Regions from separate parts of the Streptomyces sp. NPDC002499 genome, predicted to be linked through region 2. Evidence: riboswitches for the same ligand, from Rfam matches in the RefSeq annotation. Region 2 holds a riboswitch; each other region holds the start of a gene.
The links. Region 2 has a riboswitch for cyclic di-AMP ahead of ACWD5F_RS24150 (M23 family metallopeptidase). Riboswitches for the same ligand answer to the same signal wherever they lie in the genome.
Positions count from the first base shown of each region.

Region 1: linked by a shared signal. The riboswitch ahead of ACWD5F_RS08745 (M23 family metallopeptidase) and the one ahead of ACWD5F_RS24150 (M23 family metallopeptidase) in region 2 are both predicted to bind cyclic di-AMP.
Region 3: linked by a shared signal. The riboswitch ahead of ACWD5F_RS14490 (transglycosylase family protein) and the one ahead of ACWD5F_RS24150 (M23 family metallopeptidase) in region 2 are both predicted to bind cyclic di-AMP.
Region 4: linked by a shared signal. The riboswitch ahead of ACWD5F_RS42470 (transglycosylase SLT domain-containing protein) and the one ahead of ACWD5F_RS24150 (M23 family metallopeptidase) in region 2 are both predicted to bind cyclic di-AMP.

Region 1 is NZ_JBSFXO010000003.1:146,103-150,008, reverse strand. It holds gene ACWD5F_RS08750 (GntR family transcriptional regulator) at 155-847, opposite strand; gene ACWD5F_RS08745 (M23 family metallopeptidase) at 1,036-1,812, opposite strand; cyclic di-AMP (ydaO/yuaA leader) riboswitch at 1,826-1,985, opposite strand; gene ACWD5F_RS08740 (M16 family metallopeptidase) at 2,199-3,587, opposite strand; gene ACWD5F_RS08735 (M16 family metallopeptidase) at 3,584-3,906, opposite strand, start outside.
Region 2 is NZ_JBSFXO010000008.1:288,125-292,030, reverse strand. It holds gene ACWD5F_RS24150 (M23 family metallopeptidase) at 225-1,217, opposite strand; cyclic di-AMP (ydaO/yuaA leader) riboswitch at 1,220-1,391, opposite strand; gene ACWD5F_RS24145 (alpha-galactosidase) at 1,698-3,776, opposite strand.
Region 3 is NZ_JBSFXO010000005.1:87,930-91,835, forward strand. It holds gene ACWD5F_RS14480 (FtsB family cell division protein) at 1-126, opposite strand, end outside; gene eno (phosphopyruvate hydratase) at 254-1,540, opposite strand; gene ACWD5F_RS14490 (transglycosylase family protein) at 1,828-2,529, opposite strand; cyclic di-AMP (ydaO/yuaA leader) riboswitch at 2,534-2,700, opposite strand; gene ACWD5F_RS14495 (transglycosylase family protein) at 2,916-3,881, opposite strand.
Region 4 is NZ_JBSFXO010000018.1:174,439-178,344, reverse strand. It holds gene ACWD5F_RS42475 (CocE/NonD family hydrolase) at 1-1,060, shown strand, start outside; cyclic di-AMP (ydaO/yuaA leader) riboswitch at 1,332-1,495, shown strand; gene ACWD5F_RS42470 (transglycosylase SLT domain-containing protein) at 1,499-1,981, shown strand; gene ACWD5F_RS42465 (HAD family hydrolase) at 1,998-2,807, opposite strand; gene ACWD5F_RS42460 (LacI family DNA-binding transcriptional regulator) at 2,920-3,906, opposite strand, start outside.

The sequences.
Region 1 (3,906 bases), on a different contig from region 2:
AATTGAGGGATACGGCACGCGTCACTTCGACGACACCGTCCCGCAACTCCGAAGGGCTCGCCCGAATTACCGGGCGAGCCCTTCGAATTTCCCGAGTTCGGGCAGCAGAAATAATCCCCCTGGAATTACCTTCTCTTTGTATACGGCGCCCGTGTTAATGCCGCACACCCGACATGTTTACGGGATGTTGCGAGTTCCTCACACGCTCCGCGCGCTCCCCGGTGCCGAAGCGCAGCCGGTGCGCGCTCGTCGAGTGCTCGGTGTGCAGGGCGGTGATCGCCCGCGCGCGCTCGGCGTCCCCGCGCGCCACGGCGTCGACGATCGCGCCGTGCTCCGCCCAGGACTCCACGGGGTTGGCCGGCGCCTCCACGGCGTACATCCAGGCGATCTTGTGGCGCAGCTGGGTCAGCGTCGAGGTCAGCGCGTGGCTGCCGGAGGCCTGGGCGAGCGTCTCGTGGAACCAGCCCCCCAGGGAGCGCAGATCCTCGCTGTTGCCCCTCCTGGCCCGCTCCTGGCCCAGCCTGACCAGGCCGCGCAGCACCTTGAGGTGGGCCTCGGTGCGCCGCTGCGCGGCCCTGGAGGCGCCGAGCGGCTCCAGCAGCATGCGCATCTCCAGCAGGTCGGCGGCCTCCTGCTCGGTCGGTTCCGCGACGCACGCGCCCGCGTGCCGCCGGGTCACCACGAAGCCCTCCGCCTCCAGCGTGCGCAGGGCCTCACGGACGGGGACGCGCGAGACGCCGTAGCGCCGCGCCAGCAGTTCCTCGGTGAGCCGGCCGCCGCGCTCGTAGACACCGGCGACGATGTCGTCCCGGATGGCCGTGCACACCGAGTGCGCCGGAATACGCATGTCCGACCTCCGTCTTAATCCCCGTGAAACGTCGCCGGTTGACGTGTGTTCAGTGACTCTATTGCAATCGGCTGGAATTTCCGACGGGGGACCGGAATCGATGGATATTTTTTGGACAGAGAGCGGACAGAAAGACCGAAAGCCCCGGCTCGGAGAGCCGGGGCTGAAGAAGATCTCGCGGTCCGTCGTCAGACGTTCACACCATGCGAACGAAGGTAGGCGACGGGGTCGATGTCCGATCCGTACTCGGGGGTCGTGCGGGCCTCGAAGTGGAGATGCGGACCGGTGACGTTGCCGGTCGCGCCGGAGAGGCCTATCTGCTGCCCGGGGGTGACCGTCTGGCCCACCGAGACCCCGATGGACGACAGGTGACCGTACTGGGTGTACGTCCCGTCGTTCATCTTGATCACTATCTGGTTGCCGTAGGAGCCGCCCCAGCCGGTCTCCACGACCGTGCCGGAGCCGACCGCGTGGACGGTCGTGCCGCTGGCCGCGTGGAAGTCGATGCCGGTGTGGCTGCCGGAGGACCACAGCGAGCCGCCGCTCTTGTAACCCGTCGAGACGTACGAGTTCGAGATCGGCGCGACGAAGGTGTTGAGGCGCTTGCGCTCGGCGGCCCGGGCGGCGCGCTCCTTGGCCTCGCGTTCCTCCTCGGCCCGCGCGGCGGCCTTCTTGCGTGCCGCCTCCGCCGCCGCCTTCTTGAGGGCGGCCTCCTCGGCCGCCTCCTTCTGGGCGTCGGCCTGGGCGTCGATCTTGGCGGCGATCGTGTCGCCGATGGTGATGACGGGGGTGAAACCGGTCTGCTCGACGGCGCTCTCGGCGGAGTTGTCCGCGGCGAGTGCCGGAGCTGCCAGGGTGCCGACGACGCCGGTGGTGGCGAGTGCCGCGACGCCCGCCGCACGGGCGGTGGTGCGCTTCACGCGGCTGGGACGACGGTGCTTCCCGGTGGCGCAGGTGAACGCCATGTACTGGGTGGTCCTTTCCTTCCTTCTCGCCTACCGGGTTAGCTGACGGGTTCGGAGCAGGAAGGTCTCCTACGGACCCCCTCGCGCAGCGCGCGGGCGTCCGATTCACCCCAGGGACATGGGTCCCCGGCTCCCCTGGCTCGCGCCGGACGGGGACTCGGCGATGACTGTCCGGTGCCGCGGATGCGGCGCGGTGCCTGACGGACAGCCCGGATGACGCTAAACGGGACAACTTTCAATCCCCAAACGGATCACGGCTTTTGTAGCGCATGCCACAGGGCAGACAGGCAACCTCTCCCTCAATTCGGACATACAGGGGCCCTGGTGACGCATCCGTCACCAGGGCCCCTGCGTGCGCGTGGCGCTCGCTCCGCCTCCGCCCGGTCCTACTCGGCCGGGACGACGGTGACTTCGCCGATCCCGAGAGCCTCCACGGGCTCCTTGATCTGCGCCGCGTCACCGACCAGGACCGTCACCAGACGGTCCACCGGGAAGGCGCTCACGGCGGCCGCGGTGGCCTCCACGGTGCCGGTCGCGGCGAGCTGCCGGTACAGCGTCGCCTGGTAGTCGTCGGGCAGGTTCTGCTCGACCTGGTCGGCCAGCGTGCTCGCGACGGCCGCCGCGGTCTCGTACTTCAGCGGCGCCACGCCCACCAGGTTCTGCACGGCGACATCGCGCTCGGCGTCGGTCAGACCGCCCTCGGCGAGCGTGCGCAGCACCGTCCACAGGTCCTCAAGCGCCGGGCCGGTGTTCGGGGTGTCGAAGGAGCCGCTGATGGCGAGCATCGCGGCCCCGGTGCCGTCCGGGGCGGACCGCAGGACCTGCCCGAACGCCCGGACGCCGTAGGTGTAGCCCTTCTCCTCGCGCAGGACGCGGTCGAGGCGGGAGGTGAGGGTGCCGCCCAGGCAGTACGTGCCGAGCACCTGCGCGGGCCACACGCGGTCGTGCCGGTCGGGGCCGACGCGGCCGATGAGCAGCTGCGTCTGTACGGCGCCCGGGCGGTCCACGATGATCACGCGCCCGGTGTCGTCGGCGGTCACCGGCGGCACGGGACGCGGCTCGGCCGAGGAGCCGGTCCAGGAGCCGAGGGTGTCGCCGAGCAGCTCGTCGAGGTCGATGCCGGTGAGGTCGCCGACGACCACGGCGGTCGCGGTCGCCGGACGGACGTGCTTCTCGTAGAAGGCGCGTACGGCCGCCGAGTCGATGTTCTCGACGGTCTCCTGGGTGCCCTGGCGCGGGCGCGACATGCGCGAGCCGGCCGGGAAGAGCTCCTTGGAGAGCTCCTTCGCCGCACGCCGGGAGGGGTTGGCCAGCTCGTGCGGGATCTCGTCGAGGCGGTTGGTGACCAGGCGCTCGATCTCGCTGTCCGCGAACGCGGGCGCCCTGAGGGCGTCGGCCAGCAGACCGAGGGCCTTGGTGAGGCGCGAGGCGGGCACTTCGAGGCTGATCCGGACGCCGGGGTGGTCGGCGTGCGCGTCGAGCGTCGCACCGCAGCGCTCCAGTTCGGCCGCGAACTCCTCGGCGGAGTGCTTGTCGGTGCCCTCGGAGAAGGCCCGCGCCATGATCGTGCCGACGCCGTCCAGGCTGGCCGGTTCGGCCTCCAGGGGCGCCGCCAGGAGAACCTCCACGGCGACGACCTGCTGGCCGGGACGCTGGCAGCGCAGGACGGTCAGGCCGTTGTCGAGCGTCCCGCGCTCGGGGGCCGGGAACGCCCACGGCCTGGCCTCGCCGGCCTGGGGCTGCGGGTGGAATTCCATCGCGGCGAGCTCGGTCACTTGGCCGCCTCCTCGTTCTCGGTGGGCTCGGCGGACTCGGGGTGCTCGGCGGCGACGGGCTCGTAGACGAGCACCGCGCGGTTGTCGGGGCGGAGCCGGGCCTTGGCGATCTCCTGGACCTCTTCCGGGGTCACCTCCAGGACGCGCTGCACGGCGGTCAGGGCCAGCTGCGGGTCGCCGAACAGGACGGCGTAGCGGCACAGTTCGTCGGCGCGGCCCGCGACCGTGCCGAGCCGGTCCAGCCACTCGCGCTCCAACTGGGCCTGGGCGCGCTCCATTTCCTCGGCCGTGGGGCCCTCCTCGGCGAACCGGGCGAGCT
Region 2 (3,906 bases):
TGATTCACCTTCGAATGTGACCTACGCGACCGTAGGAAAGGGTTGACGTGCGGTGAGATAAGCCACTCCTAAAGTGTTCACCAAACCAGGAATAGCTTTCCGGCCACGGCTGTTGACGGCTGGAACGCCCTGCCGAAGGCGGCACCACGTCACACCGAAGGCCGGACCCGGGGATCGGGATCCGGCCTTCGGCAGCGTGTCAGGCAGGTGGTGCGGGAGGTGCGTCAGCCGACGGCGACGCCCTTCGTACGGAGGTACGCGACCGGGTCGACGTCGGAGCCGTAGTCGGGGGTCGTACGGATCTCGAAGTGCAGGTGCGGTCCGGTCACGTTGCCGGTCGCGCCGGAGAGGCCTATCTGCTGGCCCTCGGTCACGGTCTGGCCGGCCGAGACGGAGAGCTGCGAGAGGTGGGCGTACTGGGCGTAGTAGCCGTCGTTCAGCTTGATGACGACCTGGTTGCCGTACGCGCCGCCCCAGCCCGCGGAGACGACCGTGCCTGCGGCCACGGCCTTGAGCGAGGTGCCGGTCGGGACGACGAAGTCGACGCCGGTGTGGTAGCCGCTGGACCACATGCTGCCGGCCACCCGGTAGCCGGTGCCGATCGTGGCGCCGGTGACCGGAAGGGTGTAGCCGCTGGAGCTGGTGGCGGAGTCGGCGGACTGCGTGCTCGTCGAGTTCGAGGAGGCCTGGCTGTCCGAGGAGGAACTCTTCGAGGAGGAGTCCTTCGAGGACGAGGAGCCGGAATTCTTCGAGGAAGACGAGGAAGAGGGCGCGGACTCGGTGGTGCCGGTCGCGGCCTTCTTGCCGAGCGTGAGCTTCAGGCCGGGGTGGATGAGCGACGGGTCGTCGCCGACGGCCGCACGGTTGTCCGAGTAGAGCTTCTGCCAGCCGCCGGTGACGTTCTCCTCGTCGGCGATCTTCGCGAGCCAGTCGCCGGACCGCACCGAATAGGTGCGCACACCTTGGGTGTTGGCTGTGCTCTTCTTGGCCGACTTCTGTGCCGTCGACTTCTGCTGGACCGACGTCTTCTCGACATCCGGAAGCGACTGGACGGCCTTTTCCGAAACCGCCTGGGAAGCCGATTCGGAGGTGGCCGCGTGGGCGCCGGTGGCCCCCATGAGCGGGAGGGCGAGCGCGGCGCCCCCGGTGCCGGCGACGGCGATGGTGCGGGTCAGGCGCTGGGACTTGGGGCGGCGGTGCTTACCCTTCGCGGGCATGACGAATTCCTCTCCGGCGCCTGCGAGGTGAGCTGTCGGGTGCGAGCTGGAGATGCCCGGCCGTGCTTTTCGGCACGGCTTTACCCCAAGCCTGTTCCGGAGACCGGAACAGGCGGTTGTACCTGTGGGTCCCCCGCTCCTGCCGTTCACGGGTGAGTTGTGCGGACTCCGGTCGGCGGCAGGATTTGGCGTCCGTCCGGATTGGTGGCGAACGTAAGCGACCAGGACGCGAAGGAACAAGTAGAGGTTCCCTGTGAATACGTTTCTCTTGATCCCTTGCGAGAATTCACGGTCACCCTGCGTGAATTAAGGACCCGCCACCAGGCACAAACACCCTTGAAAAGCACGTGCATTACGTGGACATGCAGAACCACGCACGGTCACGGATATGACGCTCCTCACGTGACGCCACCCCAGTCCGCCTTATTCCAGAGCGAGTTGGAACGAAGGCGAACCAAGGCGCCAATTCGGACAGAAGAGTCAGATGCGACGGAGCCGAAGAACCGTCGCATCGAAGTCGCCGCGCAGTCCGGTCCGAAGTCCGTGATGCAGCAGTACGGCACCCCTGTGAACTTCGCCCGTTTCGAGGCATTCGTACGACGCTGTCGGGTCCAGCCCGCGCAGCCGCAGCGCCGGCACGGGCTCGCCGTAGCTCTGCGCCTGGAGCCAGGCGAGGACCACGGCCTCGTCCCCGAGCACGTACTGGACGGCACTGAGCCCGCCCTGCGGGGCCCGCAGCCGGTAGAGGTCACCCTGCTGCACGAGGTGCCGGATCTCCTTGTACAGGGCGACCCAGTCGCCCGCCTCGGCCAGTTCCTCCTCGGTCCACTTGGTGAGGTCGCCGCCGACGCCCAGCACGCCCGCCATGGAGCTCACGAACCGGAAGCGCAGCGAGCTGACGCGGTCGTTGAGCTGGGTGTTGGGGCTGTCGGTGACCCAGGCGGCCATCACGCGCGCGGGGTGGATCTGGGTGAAGCCGTGCTGGATGGCGAGCCGGTCGAGCGGGTCGGTGTTGTCGGAGGTCCACACCTCGTCCGTGCGGCTGATGATCCCGAGGTCGATCCGGCCGCCGCCGCCCGAGCAGGACTCGAAGGAGACTCCGGGATGCGCCGCCCGCAGCCGGTCCAACAGGGCGTACAGCGCGTGCACATGGTCGATCCACAGCCGCTGCGGGTACGCGTCGCCGGGCCAGCCGGCGTCGGTGAAGCAGCGGTTGAAGTCCCACTTCACGTAGTCGATCGGGGCGCTGGAGAGGATGGCGTCGAGCTTCTCCCAGAGGTACTCCTGGACGTCCGGCCGGGCCAGGTTGAGTACGAGCTGATTGCGGAACTCCGTCCGCTTTCGTCCCGGTTGGAACTGCACCCAGTCGGGGTGCGCGCGGTACAGGTCGCTGTCCGCGTTGACCATCTCGGGCTCGACCCAGATGCCGAACTGCATGCCGAGCGCGTGCACCTCGTCGGCGAGCGGCTTCAGGCCCCCGGGGAAGCGGTCGGGGTTGGGCGTCCAGTCGCCGAGTCCGGCCCGGTCGTTGACGCGCTTGCCGAACCAGCCGTCGTCGACCACGAACAGCTCGACACCGATCGCCGCGGCCTGCCGGGCGAGGGCGCCCTGCTGCTCCTCGGAGATGTCGAACTCGGTGGCCTCCCAGGAGTTGAACAGCACGGGCCGGTCCCGGTCCGCGTCCGGGATGACGTACGTCCGCTGGTAGGCGTGCCAGGCACGGCTCGCGCCGCCGAAGCCGCCCTCGCTCCACAGACCGGCGAAGACGGGGGTGGTGAAGGACTCCCCCGCCGCAAGGCGCAGCAGCCCGGACTCGTCGTACCCGACGCCACCGTTGATCTGCACGCGCGCGTCGGGGAGTTGCGCCACCGCGATCCGCCAGGAGCCCGACCACCCGAGCGCGCAGCCGTACACCTCGCCGCGCTCCTCGGTCGCGTCGGTGTCCAGGGCGACCCAGGGCAGGTGCTGGTGGCTGGTGTGGCCGCGGCGGCTGCCGATGACCTTCTCGCCGTAGGTGAGCGGTGCCGAGGTCAGCTGCGACTCCGCCGCCCACCGGCCGTGCAGGTGCGACAGCCGCCAGCCCTCGCGGTCGGGCAGCGTCCAGGTCGCCGAGTCTGCACGCAGAAGCTCCACGACCGGCCCCTCGTTGTCGAGGGTCACCCAGCGCTCCACGACGTCGTGCCGCATCCGGTAGTGCAGGGTGATGGCGAGCCCGTCGTCCCGGAAGCGCAGCCGCAGTTCGCCGTCCTCGCCCTCTTCGGACTCGTACGCCTCGAACCGCCACTCCGTGCCGCGCCGCTCCTCGGTGCGCACGGACAGGGCGGGCCGGACGAAGCGCGGGCCGCCCTCGACGGGGTACTCCTCGCGCCCGTCGAGCTGCGACTCGAAGCCCCGGTACTCGGGCTGCGGAAGCGCGGCCAGCGCCTCGGCGTCGGCGAGCTCGATCCGGGGGCCCCAGTGCAGATGCAGCAGGACGTCGTCCTCGGTGAGATGGACGGCGTAACTGCTCAGCGGCCCCGAAAGGAGCCACGTACGACCGTTGTCGGCGATCTCCAGCATCAAGCTCCCACACTTCCCAACAGACGCGACCAAGGACCAACATCATCAATGGTCGTGCCGCCCGAGGCAACGCCTGTGGACAACTCATTGCCCCCGGAACCCGTGTCGTATCGTCGAAGACGCACCCCGT
Region 3 (3,906 bases), on a different contig from region 2:
GCCGGTGAGCCGGGAGCGGCGGGCCTGGCGCTTGGTCTGCGAGCGGTAGACCCGCGCGGCGGTCTGCTCGCCGAGCAGCCGGATCCGGGTGGTGGTGGAGAAACGGTCCCGGTCCTTGACGGCCATGTCTCCGCCTCCCCTTTCACACGCGCGTACGTCCCCGCACACGGTACGGGACCGAGTACGGGGACGTACGTACGACTGGCTCGGGCTTGACCCTGTACGGCGCAGCCCTTGCCCTTGGCTCTGCGGATCAGCCCTTGAAGCGCGGGAACGCGGAGCGCCCCGCGTACACCGCCGCGTCGTCGAGGATCTCCTCGATGCGCAGCAGCTGGTTGTACTTGGCGACGCGCTCGGAGCGGGCCGGGGCGCCGGTCTTGATCTGGCCGCAGTTGGTGGCGACGGCGAGGTCGGCGATGGTGACGTCCTCGGTCTCGCCGGAGCGGTGGGACATCATGCACTTGAAGCCGTTGCGCTGGGCCAGCTCGACGGCGTCCAGGGTCTCGGTGAGCGAGCCGATCTGGTTCACCTTGACGAGCAGCGCGTTGGCCGCGCCGTCCTCGATGCCGCGGGCCAGACGCTCCGGGTTGGTGACGAACAGGTCGTCGCCGACGATCTGCACCTTGTCGCCGAGGCGGTCGGTGAGGACCTTCCAGCCGGCCCAGTCGTCCTCGTACAGCGGGTCCTCGACGGAGACGAGCGGGTAGGCCGCCACGAGCTCCTCGTAGTACTCGGTCATCTCGGCGGCCGAGCGGGACTTGCCCTCGAACTCGTACTTGCCGTCCTTGTAGAACTCGGACGCGGCGACGTCGAGCGCGAGCGCGATCTGCTCGCCGGGGATGTAACCGGCCTGCTTGATGGCCTCGAGGATGAGGTCGAGCGCGGCACGGTTGGAGTCCAGGTTCGGGGCGAAGCCGCCCTCGTCGCCGAGGCCGGTGGACAGGCCCTTGCTCTTCAGGACCTTCTTGAGGGTGTGGTAGACCTCGGCGCCCCAGCGCAGCGCCTCGGAGAAGGACTCCGCGCCGATCGGGGCGATCATGAACTCCTGGATGTCCACGTTCGAGTCGGCGTGCGACCCGCCGTTCAGGATGTTCATCATCGGAACGGGCAGCAGGTGCGCGTTCGGGCCGCCCAGGTAGCGGAAGAGGGGGAGGTCGGAGGCCTCGGAGGCGGCGTGCGCGACGGCGAGGGAGACGCCGAGGATGGCGTTGGCGCCGAGCGAGCCCTTGTTGTCGGTGGCGTCCAGGTCGAACATCGCCTGGTCGATCAGGCGCTGCTCGGTGGCGTCGTAGCCGACCAGCTCCGGGCCGATCTGCTCGATGACGGCGAGGACGGCCTTCTCGACACCCTTGCCCTGGTAGCGGTTGGGGTCACCGTCACGCAGCTCGATGGCCTCGAAGGCGCCCGTGGAGGCGCCGGAGGGGACGGCGGCACGACCCGTGCTGCCGTCGTCGAGGCCGACCTCGACCTCGACCGTGGGGTTGCCTCGGGAGTCCAGGATTTCCCGGGCTACGACGACGTCGATGGACGGCACGAGCATCTCCTTCTTCAATGTGACGCGGCTACGCGGGCCGCGATGGCTCTGCGGGACCGAGCCTAACCGTCCCGGGACGAACAGCCAGCCGATGGGCCGCCCCTTGGACAGAACCGAGAGTAAATTGTTTCCGAACGGAACAAAGCAGGCGGGCAAAAAGAACCCCGCCCCGGTGCGTACGGGGGAACACGCACCGGAGCGGGGAGCCCGTGGGGACGGGGGAGGCCCTCACGTGACCTCCATGGTGGGGGACACGTCTGTCAGGCCGCTGTGGTTCGGCTACCAGGTCTCTGTCACTTGAGGTGCAGCTGCTGACCCGGGTAGATCAGGTCGGCGTCCTCGACGATGTCCTTGTTCAGCTTGAACAGCTTCTCCCAGCCGCCCTTGACCTTGTGCTTCTCGGCGATCGTGCTGAGGGTGTCGCCCTTGACGACCTTGTACTCGCCGTCGCCCTTCTTGACCTTCTTGCCGGTCGGGGTGGTGACGGTCTTCTTCGCGGCCGGACGGTCGGCGGAGCGGGAGGTGCTCGTCGAGTCGTTCGAGCGGGTGCCGGCGTCGCTGCTCGAAGAGCTGGACGAGTTCGAGGAGCTGGAGGAGCTCGACGAGCTGCCGCCGTTGTACGCGGCACCGGACAGGCCCGTGCCGCAGACCGGCCAGGCACCCTTGCCCTGGGAGGCCAGCACCTTCTCGGCGACGGTGATCTGCTGCGCCTTGCTGGCCTGGTTGGCCTGCGACGCGTACTGGGTACCGCCGTAGGCGGCCCACGTGGAGGCGGAGAACTGCAGACCGCCGTAGTAGCCGTTGCCGGTGTTGATGGACCAGTTGCCGCCGGACTCGCAGCTGGCGACCGTGTCCCACTCGGACGCGGTGGCGGCGGAGGCGTTGCCGGCCGCCATGAGCGGGGCGGCGATGGCGACACCGGTCACGCCGGCGAGCGTGGCGACGCGGGTGGCCTTGGACGGACGGCGGTGCTTGCCCTTGCTGGAAAACAGCATGCGGAGATCCCCTCACCGACGCCTGCGAGGTGAGCTGTCGGGTTCGGGCCGTGTGAGTTGCCCGGCCGCGCGCCTCTCGGCGCACGACTTCACCCCAAGCCGGTCCGGCACTGTCTGCCGGGCCCGGCACTTACCTGGGTCCCCCGCTCCTGCCTACGGCGCTGTGAAGCGACGACTGTTCCCTACGGCCGCTGGCAGGATTCGGCGTTGCGGCATTCGGGGTCCGTGTTGACGAACGGTGATGACCGTAGACACGGATTCCGCGGAAACTCAAAGACGATCAGGGCATCTGAGAGTCATCCCACACTTTCACCAAACCGGACATTCAGTCCGAAGACCGTCGTTAACTCCCGTCGCTTTTCGCCCCGTTCAGCCCCTGTCCGCCCCTATTCGCCAGGAAGCCTCAGGGTCTGACCGGCCGCGATGTCGTTCGGGTCGGCGCCGATGGCCTGCTTGTTCTCGGCGTAGAGCGCCCGCCACCCGCCGTCCAGGCCAAGGGAGTCGGCGATGGAGGCGAGAGTGTCACCGCCATGGACGGTGTACGACCCCTGCGCGGACCCTTCTGTGTCACTGGCGACCGTGTTCTCGTCGGCACTGGCGCCACGATGCTTGCCGGAGCCGACCGCGCCGGTGTCGACCAGGCTCCAAGAGCCCACGGCCTGCTCGGACTTGTCCGAGTCGTCACCCTTCGCCCGATCTGTCGACGAGCTGTCGCTTCCCTGTGAACCGCTCGCGGTCGGCTCGGACGGGGAGTCGGAGGGCGAGAGGTAATCGTCCGATTCGTCAGAGTTGGTCGAGGAATCGGACGAAGAGTCAGGCGAGGCCGACGGTGACGTGGACGAGTCCGTCGAGGACGAGTCGTCGGACGTACCGCCGGGCGTGTTGGACAGGCCGGTGGAGCCGGAACCGTCCGAGGAGTCCGAGGAGGAGTCGGACGAGTCGTCCAGGATCCCGGTGTCGATGTCGGCCGACCCGTCGTCCTTCGACAGCCCCGTGGTCAGCCCGCAGGTGTGGAACGCGCCCACGCCCTGGTCGTCCAGGATCTTCTCGGCGACGGCTATCTGCTGGTTGCGGCTGGCCAGGTCGGGGCGCGAGGCGTAGTCGAGACCGCCGTACTGCTCCCAGTCGTCCTGCGAGAGCTTGAGCCCGCCGTAGAAACCGGTCCCGTCGTTCTGGCTCCAGGAGCCGCCGGTCTCGCAGTTCGCCACCTTGTCCCAGGTGGTGCCGTCGGCAGCGCTGGCGCTCACCGCGCCGAGAAGCGGGATGGCGATGGCGGAGCCCGTCACGCCGGCCGCGACGAGGAGGGCCGGAGCCTGGCGGGGGCGACGGTGACGACCGTTCCCGGAGAGCATGCGGGGGCCTTTCAGAAGAGAGCGG
Region 4 (3,906 bases), on a different contig from region 2:
CTCCTACGTCAGCGACTCGCACCCGCCGGCCACGGTCTACGACACCCTGCCGGGCCGTTGGGTCGGCGAGCCGGCCTGGCCCTCGCCGCACGTCAAGACGACGACGTACGGGCTGCGGGGCGCCCCCGCGATCGTCCGGTCGCCCATGCACACCGGTGTGGACGCGGGCCGGTTCTTCCCCTTCGGGAACGAGGCCGATCTGCCGCCGGACCAGCGGGACGAGGACGCGCGGTCGGCGTGCTTCGAGTTCGAGGTGCCGGCGGAGACGTGGGTGCTGGGGCGGCCGAGGGTTCGGCTGCGGCTGACCTCGGAGGTGGCGCGGGGGCAGGTGATCGCCCGGCTGTGCGATGTGGCGCCGGACGGTTCGTCGACGCTGGTCACCCGGGGGGCGCTGAACCTGTCGGCGCGGTTCGGGCGGGGGCGGGCGGTGCCCTGGACGCCGGGCGCGGTGGAGGACGTGACCTTCGAGCTGAACGGCATCGGGTACGCCATTCCGGCCGGGCATCGCATCCGGCTCGCGGTGTCCTCGGCGTACTGGCCCTGGATCTGGCCCCAGCCGGAGTCGGCGGCCGGCTTCACGATGGACCCGGAGGGCAGCGCGCTCGAACTCCCGGTGCGGGAGCGGGAGTCGGTGGACGGCATTCGCTTCGAGGAGCCCGAGGAGGCCGAGCCGCTCGGGGTCAACCACCCGGCCACGCTGGACGAGCCACGGCCCGAGCGGCTGGTCGTGCGGGATGTCGCGAAGGGTGAGTGGCGGCTGGAGGTGGATCCCCGGTACGGCGGCACGCGCGTGTATCCGGACGGCTTGGAGTTCACCGAGGACGCGCTGGAGACGTACACGATCGACGAGACGGATCCGTTGTCGGCGCGCGCCCGGTCCGACTGGTCGATCCGGCTGCATCGGCCGGAGCAGGCCTGGGACACCACCGTGCGCACCCGGTCGGAGATTACTTGCGACGAAACGGACTTTATTACGTCGAATGAGGTGATCTGCACCGAGGGCGGCGAGGTGATCTTTCATCGGACCTGGGAGAAGAGGGTTCCGAGAACTGCCAGTTGAGGATGAATGCCCGTTTTGCCGTTCTTAATCCTGCCGTGACTTGGGTCACGCGAATCTGTGCGCGGCCTGTGCCCCGACATGTCGGCGTTTCTCCTTTCGCCGCTTGACAGTTGACCCTTGGCAGGCGCAAAGGATCAAGCGCCCCATAGGCCTCAGACCAAGGTCAATAGGGTCGATGTGTGAATCCGGTACTTGTTCCGGACATGTGCTCTCGCATACGTTCCCGCCCTGTCGGGTGGAACGCCGAATCCTGCCGCCGCCCGGCATCCCAGTCACGAACTCACCGCACGGCAGGAGCGGGGGACCCAGGTAAGTCGCCGGACCGGTCAGCACGACCGGGACGGCTCGGGGTTAAGTCACGTCCGCAAGGGCGTGGCCGGGCACCTCCCAGCCCGAACCCGACAGCTCACCTCGCAGGCGACGGAGAGGAACCTCGTCATGCCTGCATCCGCTCAGCACCGCCGCAGCCGCAACTCCCGCCTCGTCCGCAAGCTCGCCGTGCTCGGCACGGGGGCCGCGGTGCTCGCCCTCCCCGTCATCGGCGCGACCAGCGCGTCCGCGGCTCCCTCGTCGACGGTGACCGCCGCGTCGCTGGGGTACTCCAACACCCTCGACGGCTGGATCCGCGCCTCGCTCCAGGTCATGGCGCAGAACGGGATCCCGGGCACGTACGACGGCATCTACCGCAACGTGATCCGTGAGTCGTCCGGCAACCAGTACGCCATCAACAACTGGGACTCCAACGCCGCGGCCGGCACCCCGTCCAAGGGCCTGCTCCAGGTGATCGACCCGACGTTCGCCGCGTACCACGTGGCCGGCACGTCGTTCGACCCGTACGACCCGGTCGCGAACATCACGGCTGCCTGCAACTACGCGGCGGCGGTCTACGGCTCCATCGACAACGTGTATGGGGCCTACTGAGCCACCCCGTAAAGGGTTACTCCCAGAAGAGTCTTTCGAGGACGACGGCGATGCCGTCGTCCTCGTTCGACAAGGTGATCTCGTCCGCCACCGCCTTGAGTTCGGGGTGGGCGTTGGCCATGGCCACTCCGTGGGCGGCCCAGTCGAACATGGGGATGTCGTTGGGCATGTCGCCGAAAGCGATCGTCTCGTGCGGGCCCAGGCCCAGGTGACGGGCGGCCAGAGCCAGGCCCGTCGCCTTCGTGACTCCGCATGGCTGGAGTTCGACGGTGCCGGGTCCCGACATGGTGACGGTGGCCAGTGAACCGACCACGGTGCGGGCGGTTGTCGCCAACTCGTCGTCGGACAGGTCGGGATGGCGCAGCAGCACCTTGCTGATCGGTTCGTGCCACAGGTCGTCGCGTCGGCCGACCTGGACGGCGGGCAGCGTGGGGTGCGGCATGAGGTAGCCGGGCTCGATGAGCGTGAGTCCGTCCACGCCGTCCTGGTCCACGGCCGCGTACACCTGCCCGACCTCCGCCTCGATCTTGCCGAGCGCGGTCTCGGCCAACTCCCGGTCCAGCGTGACCGACCAGAGCAGCCGGTCCGCGCCGGCGTCGTACACCTGCGCGCCCTGCCCGCACACCGCGAGCCCCTTGCTGCCCAGGTCGTCGAGGAGCGGGCGCACTCTCGGGGCCGGCCGTCCGGTCACGACGAGATGGCGGGCCCCGGCGCCGACCGCCCGCGCGAGCGCGGCGAGAGACCGGTCGGAGAGGGTGTCGTCGCCCCGGAGCAGGGTGCCGTCCAGATCCGTGGCGATGAGTGAATATGCGAGGGGTGCGGCCATGATCAGAGAATACGGATGGAAAGCCCGGCTAACTCGACGCGAACCGGACGGTTGCTGCCTACATATGCGTTGAGGGGCGGACGGTGCTCCGCGCACGCCACTCGCGCCGCGCTCACGCCGACTCGCGGATCACCAACTCGGTCGGCAGCAGCACCCCCGCCGTGTCCTCCCCGGCGATCTGCGCGAGCAGCATGCGGACCATCTCGGCGCTGATGCGGTCGTAGGGCTGGCGCATGGTGGTGAGGGCCGGGGTGCCCGCGGTGGCCGCGGCCGAGTCGTCGAAGCCCCCGACAGCGATGTCATCGGGGACCGAACGGCCCGACTGCTGAAGGGTGTTGACGACGCCGAGGGCCATCAGGTCGGAGGCCACGAACACCGCGTCCATGTCGGGGGCCCGGTCCAGGAGCCGGCGGGCCGCCTCCTCGCCGCCGGTGCGGCGGTAGTCGCCCTCGACGACGAGCGCCGGGTCGTAGGGCAGGCCCACCTCGGTGAGGACGTCGCGGTAGCCGGCCAGCCGGTCGGGGCCGCCCGCCGTGTCGAGCGGTCCGGTGACCATGCCGATACGGCGTCGGCCGCGCGCGATGAGATGGCGCACCATCTCCTGGGCGCCCTCGCGGTCGGCCGCCGCCACGTAGCTGACCTTGGAGCCGATGCCGACCGGCTTGCCGCAGGCCACCAACGGGATGCCGGCGTCGCGGAGTTCGGCGGCGACCGGGTCTCCGCCGTGGTTGGAGACGAGCAGGACGCCGTCGACATGGCCCGATGTGATGTACCGGGTCAGCCGGCGACGGTCGTCCTCGGACGAGGCCAGCATCAGCAGCAGCGGGATGTCGTGCCGGGCCAGGTGCTCGGTGCAACCCCGCAGCAGCACATTGAAGTTGGGGTCCTCGAAGAACTTCTCCTGCGGCTCGGTCAGGAGGAACGCCACCGAGTCCGACCGGCCCGTACTCAGGCTGCGGGCATGCCGGTTGACGACGTACCCCGTCTTCCTGATCGCCGACTCCACCGCGCCGCGCGCGGCCGGCGAGACGTAGTGGCCCCCGTTCAGGAACCGGGAGACGGTCCCCCGGGAGACCCCTGCCTCCCGGGCCACGTCGTG